2 regions of the Achromobacter veterisilvae genome follow, and region 1 is predicted to be linked to the other one. Evidence: riboswitches for the same ligand, from Rfam matches in the RefSeq annotation. Region 1 holds a riboswitch; the other holds the start of a gene.
The links. A riboswitch is a leader RNA that binds a small molecule or an ion and turns the genes downstream of it on or off. The one in region 1 is predicted to bind glycine.
Positions count from the first base shown of each region.

Region 1 (4,407 bases):
TGCAGCGGCCCCGAAGAGATCCGGCGGTCGGCGCGGACGTTCATCAAGTACGGGGTCGATCATCTGAAAATCAACCTGTCGGGCGAGTACATCGCCGGGTTGCCGGCCGAGATGTCGCCGTTCGCCGAGGACGAGATCGCCATGCTGGCCAGCGAGGCCAGGCGCTATGGAAAGCGCGTCGCGGCGCACGCGCGTTCCAGCGAATCGGTCAAACAGTGCGTGCGCCACGGCATCGAGATCATCTATCACGCCAGCTTCGCCGACGAAGAGGCGCTCGATATGCTGGAGGCCAACAAGGACAGGCACTTCGTCGCGCCGGGTATCGGCTGGCTGGTCAGGACGGCCTTCAATGCCTCCGATTACGGCATCACGCCCGCCATCGCCGAAAAGATGGGCTACAAGCGCGAACTGGAGATCGCCTCGGAATCGCTGCGCAAAATGCACAAGCGCGGCATCCGCATCCTGCCCGGCGGAGACTATGGCTTCGCGTGGATGCCGCATGGGACCAACGCCACCGACCTCCAGTACTTCGTCGACTACATCGGCATGACGCCCACCGAAGCGCTGGTGGCGGCCACCCGGCTGGGCGGCCAGATCATGCTGCGGCCGGATGAAATAGGCATGCTGCGCCCCGGCTACCTGGCGGACATCGTCATGGTGGACGGCAATCCGCTGGATGACTTGTCCTTGCTGGTCGATCCGGAACGGATCAGCCTGGTGATGAAGGACGGGAAGATCTGCAAGGATGCCGGCCCGCGCGGCGCGGACGCGGCGCCGCGCGCGGCCGGGCAGGGCAGCAGGGAGGCGGTCGCGGCGCATTGAACGCCGCGGCCATCAAGCCCCGGCCATGGCCCCCTTCACGCTGGCCGCGAGCAATTGCGCCGTCGCCGCCGAAAGCGTCCATCCCAGGTGGCCGTGGCCCGTGTTGTAGAACACGCCCGGCCGCTTGCCGGGGCCGACCCTCGGCATCATGTTCGGCGTCATCGGGCGCAGCCCGCACCATGGCACCACGCGCGACGTGCGGATGCCGGGGAAGTGCTGGCGGGTCCAGTCGATCAGCGGCTGGACCCGCTCGGCGCGGATGTCCATGTTGAAGCCGTTGAATTCGGCCGTGCCGGCGACGCGGAAACGGTCGCCCAGCCGGCTGGTGACGATCTTGGCGGCTTCGTCGAGCAGGCTCACGCCGGGCGCGGCGGCGCGGCTTTGCGCGTCGTCCAGGTGCACGCTGATGGAATAGCCCTTGACCGGATAGATGTTGAGCGAGTCGCCCAGCCGCTTGGCGAATTGCCGGCTCGCGGCGCCCGCGCAGATGACGATGGCGTCGGCGGATTCGCGCTGGCCGGGCCGCGCGCCGTCTTCGCCCGCGATGTCCAGCAGATAGGCGCCGCCTTCATGGACGATGTCCCGGACCTCGGCGTCCTGCACGAAGCGCACGCCCCGGCGTTCGCAGGCGCGGGCCAGGCCGCTGGTGAACTTGTGGATGTCGCCGGTGGCGTCCGACGGGGTGTAGAAACCGCCATGGCAGTCGGTCTGCAGCGCGGGCTCGATGCGGCGCGCTTCCTCGGCCGACACGGCATAGCGTTCCAGCCCGCCTTCCTGCAGCAGCGCGTTGGCGCGGCGCGCGGTTTCGAAGCTGGCGGCGTCATGGTAGATGTGCAGGATGCCCCGGCGCTCCAGGTCGAAGTCTATGCCTTCCTCTTCGGCCATGGCGAACAAGTGCTGGCGCGCTTCGATGGCCAGGCGCGTGGTGGCGATGGTGTTCTGGCGGTAGTGCCGGATCTGCCCGACGAACTGGGCCAGCCAGGAATACTTGTGCCAACTGAACCTGGGGTTGAGCAGCAGCGGCGCATTGTGGCGCCCGAGCCAGCGCAGGCCCTTCATGACGGTGGACACGCTGTTCCAGACCTCGGCGTTGCTGGCCGACAACTGGCCGCCGTTGGCGTAGGACGTTTCCATGGCGGGATAGCGCTGGCGGTCGTAAACGGTGACGTCGTATCCCAGTTTGTTCAAGGCGTAGGCGGACGTGACGCCGGTGATACCGGCGCCGATGATGGCGATGCGGGGCATGGTCGCTCCAGGGTCGAGTGGCCGCGGCCACCCGGCCGCAGCACCCCATCTGTCTCTGTACCTGAGAGCTTCACCCGTTCGCGCGGACGGCGGCGGGTTCCCCTTCGGTGGGCGCGCGCGGCGCCTCTCTCCAGATTGTCTAGACCGCGCAGTCCTGTTTGCCTGAGAGTTTCCGGGGCGGTTGCTCCGTCGGCGCCCGCCGCGGGGGCAGGTCTCTTCTGCGGGGTTTTGGATCGACTGGGAGAGAATAGCCAAAATTCCACGGAATGAGACCCAGGGTTAGTCCCAGTTTCAACGGACCCTTCGGTAACCAACTCCATCGAAGCGCTGAAGCGCGCGCTGTTCGGCGAAGTCTATGGCAGCCGGGACGAATAGACGATCTGGCCGAAAGCAGGAAGCGCCACGGCTACGAGCGGACGTTTTCCATCCCCCTGCGAATCGATTCATGGGATAGCTGGCTCAGGCGCCTGCCCAGGCCCTGATTGGCGGTTTCCGGGGCGGGGATGGCGGAAAGCACGTCCCCATTTCCCCTGTTACCTCTCTGTTGAACTGCACATTCCTGGTAAAGGAATCCCGGCGAGGATGCGCTATAACCCGTTTTTGTTGCTTCAAGCCGGACCCTTATTCATGCCCCGTGTTATCCGCCGTCCATCTGTTGCGCTGCTGGCTGTCCTGGCGGGCGTCCTGGCAGGGTGCTCATCCCCCAAACCCGAATTCGAAAAAGAAAACTTCGCCCAGAGCGACACCTATTCGCGGACGGTTCCCGCCGGCAGCGCCGCCGCCTGCGACGCCGGCCGCCGCGCCCTGCTGAGCCAGGGCTACAACATCGACAAGTTCGAGGGCGCCCGGGTGACGGGACATAAGAACTTCCAGGGCGAAGACGGCCAGCACACGCAGATCAGCTTCAATATCGAGTGCGCCTCCGACGGCAACTCGAACGAGCGCGCGACGGTGTTCGCCAACGCGGTGCAGGACCGCTACTCGATCAAGCGCACCGCCAACTCGGCCAGCGTGGGCGTGAGCGTGCTGGGCCAGGTGTCCATGCCGTTCGGCGCCAGCGACGACTCGCTGGTGAAGACGGCCAGCCAGACGGTGGCGCGCCCGCAGTTCTACGACGGGTTCTTCCAACTGTTGCAGCGCTTCCTGCCGGACGCCCAGGCCGCCTCCGCGCCGCAGGCGGCGCCCGCGAACCCGGCCCGCGCCAAGGCGCCGCCCAAGCCCGCGCCCGCCGAGCCCGCCGTGTCTCCGAACGCGCCGGCCGATACCTTGAACCCGGCGGCGGCCGCCGACGCGCCCGGCAGCGGCGGCAAGGCCGCGCCCGCGGAAAGCCCGGCGCCGGCCACCCCCGCGACGGGCGCTTCCGCTCCCGCCACCCCCGCGCCGGCGGGCCCGGACGCGGCCGGGCAGGGTGCCGGTTTGCCGTAGCGCAAACGGATGCGGCGCGGCGGTTCCTGCCGGCGCCCGCGAGCGGCGATAATCCGGGCCATGACTTATCAACTCCTGAAAATGCTCCACGTCGCGGCGGTGGCCGCCTGGCTGGGCGGCTCGCTGTTCGTGTCGCTGTTCCTGCTGTCCTCGCAGCCGCAGGAGGGCGACGAAGCCCCGAAAGAACGCAGGATGCTGGGCGCCCTGCGACGATGGACGCTGTTCGTGACCACGCCGGCCATGGTGCTGACCTGGCTGATCGGCCTGCACCTGGCCGTGACCTTCGGCTGGTTCGCCATGAGCTGGATCTGGATCAAGATCGGCTTCGCGCTGGGGCTGTCGGCGCTGCTGGGCATCCAGACCGCGGCCCTGCGCCGCATGGCGGACGGCAGCGCCCGGCGTCCGCCGCTGGTCGACCTGTATGCGCCCGTCACCGTCGTCGCGTCCGCCGCGATCGTGACGCTGGTCGTCGTCAAGCCCTTCTGAGGCCGCGCGCCGGGCTTCCGCCGCCGGCATATGCCGCGCGGCCATAACCAAACAACCCTGTAATAAGGACTCAACGAAGTATTCGTTCGCCGGGCGGACCCCCATCCCTAGAATCGTTTCTCTCATAACCGCTTAGCCTGAGAGGCGATTTCAATATGACTCCCCGTTTTTTCAAGAAGCTGCTTGGCGTGGTGCTGGCCTCGGCGGCGATGTTCCATGGGCCCGCCTTTTCGGCCGACCCCAAGCCTTTGAAGGTCGGCGTGCGCGGCGGCGTCGATGAGCAGATCTGGGAAGTGGTGGCCCAGGTCGCCAAGAAGAACGGCCTGGCCGTGGAGCCCGTGGTCATCACCGGCACCGCCAGCCCCAACGAGGCGCTGAACAACGGCGACCTGGAGGCCAATGCCTTCCAGCACATTCCCTTCCTGAACG
Region 1 is NZ_CP148753.1:5,236,618-5,241,024, reverse strand. It holds gene WHX56_RS24305 (amidohydrolase family protein) at 1-822, shown strand, start outside; gene WHX56_RS24300 (D-amino acid dehydrogenase) at 835-2,067, opposite strand; glycine riboswitch at 2,113-2,205, opposite strand; glycine riboswitch at 2,207-2,298, opposite strand; gene WHX56_RS24295 (DUF2242 domain-containing protein) at 2,695-3,492, shown strand; gene WHX56_RS24290 (CopD family protein) at 3,553-3,978, shown strand; gene WHX56_RS24285 (MetQ/NlpA family ABC transporter substrate-binding protein) at 4,134-4,407, shown strand, end outside.

Region 2 (4,407 bases), 1.3 Mb from region 1:
GCGGTGCCTTCGTCCAGCAGCGAGGCGTTGGAGATGTCCAGCCCGGTCAGGTCGGCGACCATGGTCTGGTAATTCAGCAGGGCCTCCAGGCGGCCCTGCGAGATCTCGGGCTGGTACGGCGTGTAGGCCGTGTACCAGGCGGGATTCTCGAGGATGTTGCGCAACACCACGTTGGGCGTGTGCGTGCCGTAGTACCCCTGGCCGATGTAGCTGCGGTAGACCTGGTTGCGGCCCGCGATCTGCTTCAGTTCGTCCAGCACGTCGGTTTCGCTGCGCGATTGCGGCAGCGCCAGCGGGGCCTGGCTGCGGATCTTGGGCGGCACGACTTCCTCGATCAGGGCGTCCAGGCTGGCGCTGCCGATGACGGCGAGCATGGCGGCCTGGGCGGCGTCGGAGGGGCCGATGTGGCGGGGGATGAAGTCGGTATGGGTGTCTAGGGCGCGCGACATGGGGAGATCTCGGGGTGGCGGTGCCGTCGGAGGACGGTCGGTATTGCATCTGGCGGGGCGGGCGCCGGGCCGCTATGGCCGCGCGCCCTCCCCGACCGGCTTAGCCGTTGGCGACGGCTTCGTAGCCGGCGGCGTCCAGCAGCTTGTCGGCGTCGGCCGCGTTGACCGGCTTGATCTTGAAGATCCAGGCGGTGAAGGCCGATTCGTTGATCAGGTTGGGATTGTTTTCCAGCTCTTCGTTGAAAGCGACGATCTCGCCGGCGACCGGCGCGTAGATGTCGGAGGCAGCCTTGACCGACTCGACCACGCCGGCGGTCTCGCCGGCGTTCAGCTTGGCGCCGACCTTCACGTCGCCGACGAAAACCAGGTCGCCCAACTGGTCCTGGGCGGTATCGGTGATGCCGACGACGAACACGTCGCCTTCGGCTTTGACCCATTCATGGGACTCGGTGTACTTGCGATCGGTGGGCAGACTCATGGGAACTCCTGAGGGAATGCGGGTAGATGAATGGTGTTGCGCGCCTCGCGCGGGCGGCCCTGCCGCCCCATAGGGGCCGGCGCCCGCGCGAAGCTTCGAGTTTACGAGTGTTCGACTTCTTTGCCGTTGCGGACGAACGGCAATTTGCATACCAGGGCGGGCACCCATTTGCCGCGGATATCGACCTCGGCCGTGTCGCCCGGACGCACGCCTTGCGGCAGGCGGGCAAAGCCGATGGACACGCCGAGCGTGGGCGACATGGTGCCGCTGGTGAGTTCACCCATGCCTTCCTTGGTGCGCACGGCCATGTGCGCGCGCATGACGCCGCGCTCCTGCAGCTTCAGGCCGAGGAAGGCGGCCGGCGTGGCGAACTGCTCCAGCGCTTCGCGGCCGATGAAGCGGCGCTCGGCGTCCTTCAGGGATACGGTCCAGGTCAGGCCGGCCTGGCCGGGCTGGACCAGTTCGTCCATGTCCTGGCCGTAGAGGTTCATGCCGGCTTCCAGGCGCAGCGTGTCGCGCGCGCCCAGACCGCAGGGACGCACGCCCTGGGCGGCCAGGTCGCGCCACAGTTGCACGGCCTCGGTGGCGGGCAGCACGATTTCGAAGCCGTCCTCGCCGGTGTAGCCGGTGCGGGCCACCAGGGTATCGTCGCCGACGACGGCGGCCACGAAGGGGGTCAACGATTCAGTGGCGGCCTGCCATGCCGGGCGCGCGGCCCAGACCTTGGCGCGGGCATTGGGGCCCTGCACGGCCACCATGGACAGGTCGCGGCGGGGCGCGATGACGACGTCGAAACCGCCGGCCTGCTTCACGCGCAGCATCCAGGCGATGTCCTTGTCGGCGGTGCCGGCATTGACGACCACGCGCCATTCGTCGGCGGCGAAGAAGTAGATGATCAGGTCGTCGATCACGCCGCCCTGCGGATTCAGCATGCAGCTATAGAGCGCCTTGCCGGGCACGGTCAGCTTGGCCACGTCGTTGGCGACCAGGCGCTGCAGGAACGCGAACGCGTCCGGGCCCGTCACGTCGACGTTCAGCATGTGCGACACGTCGAACATGCCCGCGTCCTGGCGCACGGCGTGGTGCTCCTCCAGTTGCGAGCCGTAGGCCAGGGGCATGTCCCAGCCGCCGAAGTCGACCATACGGGCGCCAGAGGCGATGTGTTCTTCGGCCAGCGGGGTGCGTTTGAGGGGTGCGGACATGCGCGGGAACTCCGGGACGGCATTGTTGCCAGGGTTACGGAATGCCGGTGGTACCAGGCGGGCTGCGCCTGCACAACGGCTGAATCTTCCGCCCCTCTGTCCTTTTGCCTGAGAGTTGCCCCGCTAAGCGGGTTTGCACCTTCGGCGCCTGGGCTGCTCGCTATGTCCCTTGTTCCAGGGGCGGCGCCAGGTCTCTCCAGAGTACTGTTTTGCCGCGTCCGCGCGGTGAAAAACCGGGACAGGGCAAGCATGGGCGGTATGGGTTACCTGAGCGATTCCGGGCGAATTGCGCCTTCGGCGGCGGCCGGGCATACAGGCCGCTCTCTCCCGCAACATGCGTGACAGCGCCGAAAGCATACATCGAAAAGAGGCCCCGGAAAAGGACCGGTGTCCGACACAAAAGGACCGGTGTCTGACACCCATGGCGGACGGCCTTCAGCCTGGACCGGCATTTCAGGGGTGTCAGACACCCCTTACGCGCCCCCTTACGCGCCGGCGGCCCGCCCTACCCCAGCGCGGTGTCCAGCAGCATCATCAGCACGAAGCCCAGCATCAGCCCGCAAGTGGCGTAGACCTCGTGCCCCTTGCGGTGCGACTCCGGGATGATCTCGTGGCTGATCACGAACAGCATCGCCCCCGCGGCGAAACCCAGCCCCCACGGCAGCAGCGGTTCCGACCAGCCGACCACGGCCGCGCCCAGCACGGCGCCCAGCGGCTCGACCAGCCCGGACAGCATCCCCAGCGCCACCGCGAACGCGCGCTGGTAGCCCGCGGCCAGCAGCGCCACCGCCACGACCAGCCCCTCGGGGATGTCCTGGATCGCGATGCCAGTGGCCAGCGCGGTGCCGCGCACGGGATCGTTGCCCGCGTAGCCCACGCCGATGGCCAGGCCTTCCGGCAGGTTGTGCAGGGTGATGGCGAACACGAACAGCCAGGTGCGGCGCAGGCGGTGCGCCTCGATCCCTTCCCGGCCCTTGATGAAATGCTCATGCGGCAGCGTGCGGTCCATGATCAGCAGGACGGCCGCCCCCAGCAGCACGGCGGCGCCCACCGTCAGGCCCGCCCCCCACGGCCCGTAGCCCAGCTCGCGGCCCGCGGCGATGCCCGGGGCCACCAGCGAAAAGGCGCTGGCCGCCAGCATGACGCCGGCGCCGAAGCCGAACATGCTGTCCTGCATTTTCTGGGGAATGGTGCGCGCGAAAAGGATGGGCACCGTCCCCAGCGCGGTCGCGCCCGCGGCGACCAGCCCGCCCAGCAGGGCGTCCGCGACGTGCGGCGCGCGCACGTCCAGGTACGCCCATAGCTGGTGCAGCCCCAGGCAGGACACCAGCACGGCCAGCGTCCAGACGCTGATGCTGGTGGCCGCCGGCCGCACGCGATGACGGCTGAAGGTATTCATATACCGCTGCCCTCCTTGCCAGGGACGCGCTCAGCGCTTCGCCGCGGCGTAGCGGCGCGCCACTTCCGGCCAATTCACGACATTGTAGAAGGCGGCGATGTATTCCGGTCGGCGATTCTGGTACTTCAGGTAATAGGCATGTTCCCAGACGTCCAACCCCAGGATCGGCGTATTGCCCAGCATCAGCGGGCTGTCCTGGTTGGCGCTGCTTTCCACCGTCAGCTTGCCGGCCGGCGTCACCGAGAGCCAGGCCCAGCCGCTGCCGAAACGGGTCAGCGCGGCCTTGGTGAAGGCGTCCTTGAAGGCGGCCAGGCCGCCCAGGTCGGACTCGATGGCCGCCGCCAGGGCGCCGTCGGGTTCGCCGCCGCCCTCGGGGGACATGACCGACCAGAACAGGCTGTGGTTGGCGTGGCCGCCGCCGTGGTTGCGCACGGCGCCGCGCACGGCCTCGGGCAACTGGTCCAGGCGGGACACCAGGGCCTCGACGGGCTCGTCGGTGGCGATGCCCGCCCCCTCCAGCGCCGCGTTCAGGCTGTTGACGTAGGTCTGGTGGTGCTTGCTGTAGTGGATCTCCATCGTCATCGCGTCGATGTGAGGCTCCAGGGCGTCGTAGGCGTACGGCAGGGTCGGAAGGGTATAGGCCATGCATGTCTCCGTCGGATCCGCCCTCGGATGAGGGCCGGCATCAATATCGAAAACATAAATGATATTTATTTTTATTTAATACCACAATGGCAATGCTGCAATTCCTTTCACACGGGGCGCCCGCCGCTATCGGCCCCGCCGGCCTACAGCGCCTTGCCGCAAGCCACGCCCGAGGCCCAGGCCCACTGGAAGTTGTAGCCGCCCAGCCATCCGGTGACGTCCACGGCCTCGCCG
Region 2 is NZ_CP148753.1:19,104-23,510, forward strand. It holds gene gcvP (aminomethyl-transferring glycine dehydrogenase) at 1-449, opposite strand, end outside; gene gcvH (glycine cleavage system protein GcvH) at 550-927, opposite strand; gene gcvT (glycine cleavage system aminomethyltransferase GcvT) at 1,029-2,129, opposite strand; glycine riboswitch at 2,216-2,339, opposite strand; glycine riboswitch at 2,374-2,469, opposite strand; gene WHX56_RS00075 (ZIP family metal transporter) at 2,635-3,528, opposite strand; gene WHX56_RS00080 (superoxide dismutase) at 3,559-4,173, opposite strand; gene WHX56_RS00085 (NAD(P)/FAD-dependent oxidoreductase) at 4,317-4,407, opposite strand, start outside.
Region 2: it holds a riboswitch for glycine, as region 1 does, so the genes downstream of both, gcvT (glycine cleavage system aminomethyltransferase GcvT) here and WHX56_RS24300 (D-amino acid dehydrogenase) in region 1, are expected to answer to the same signal.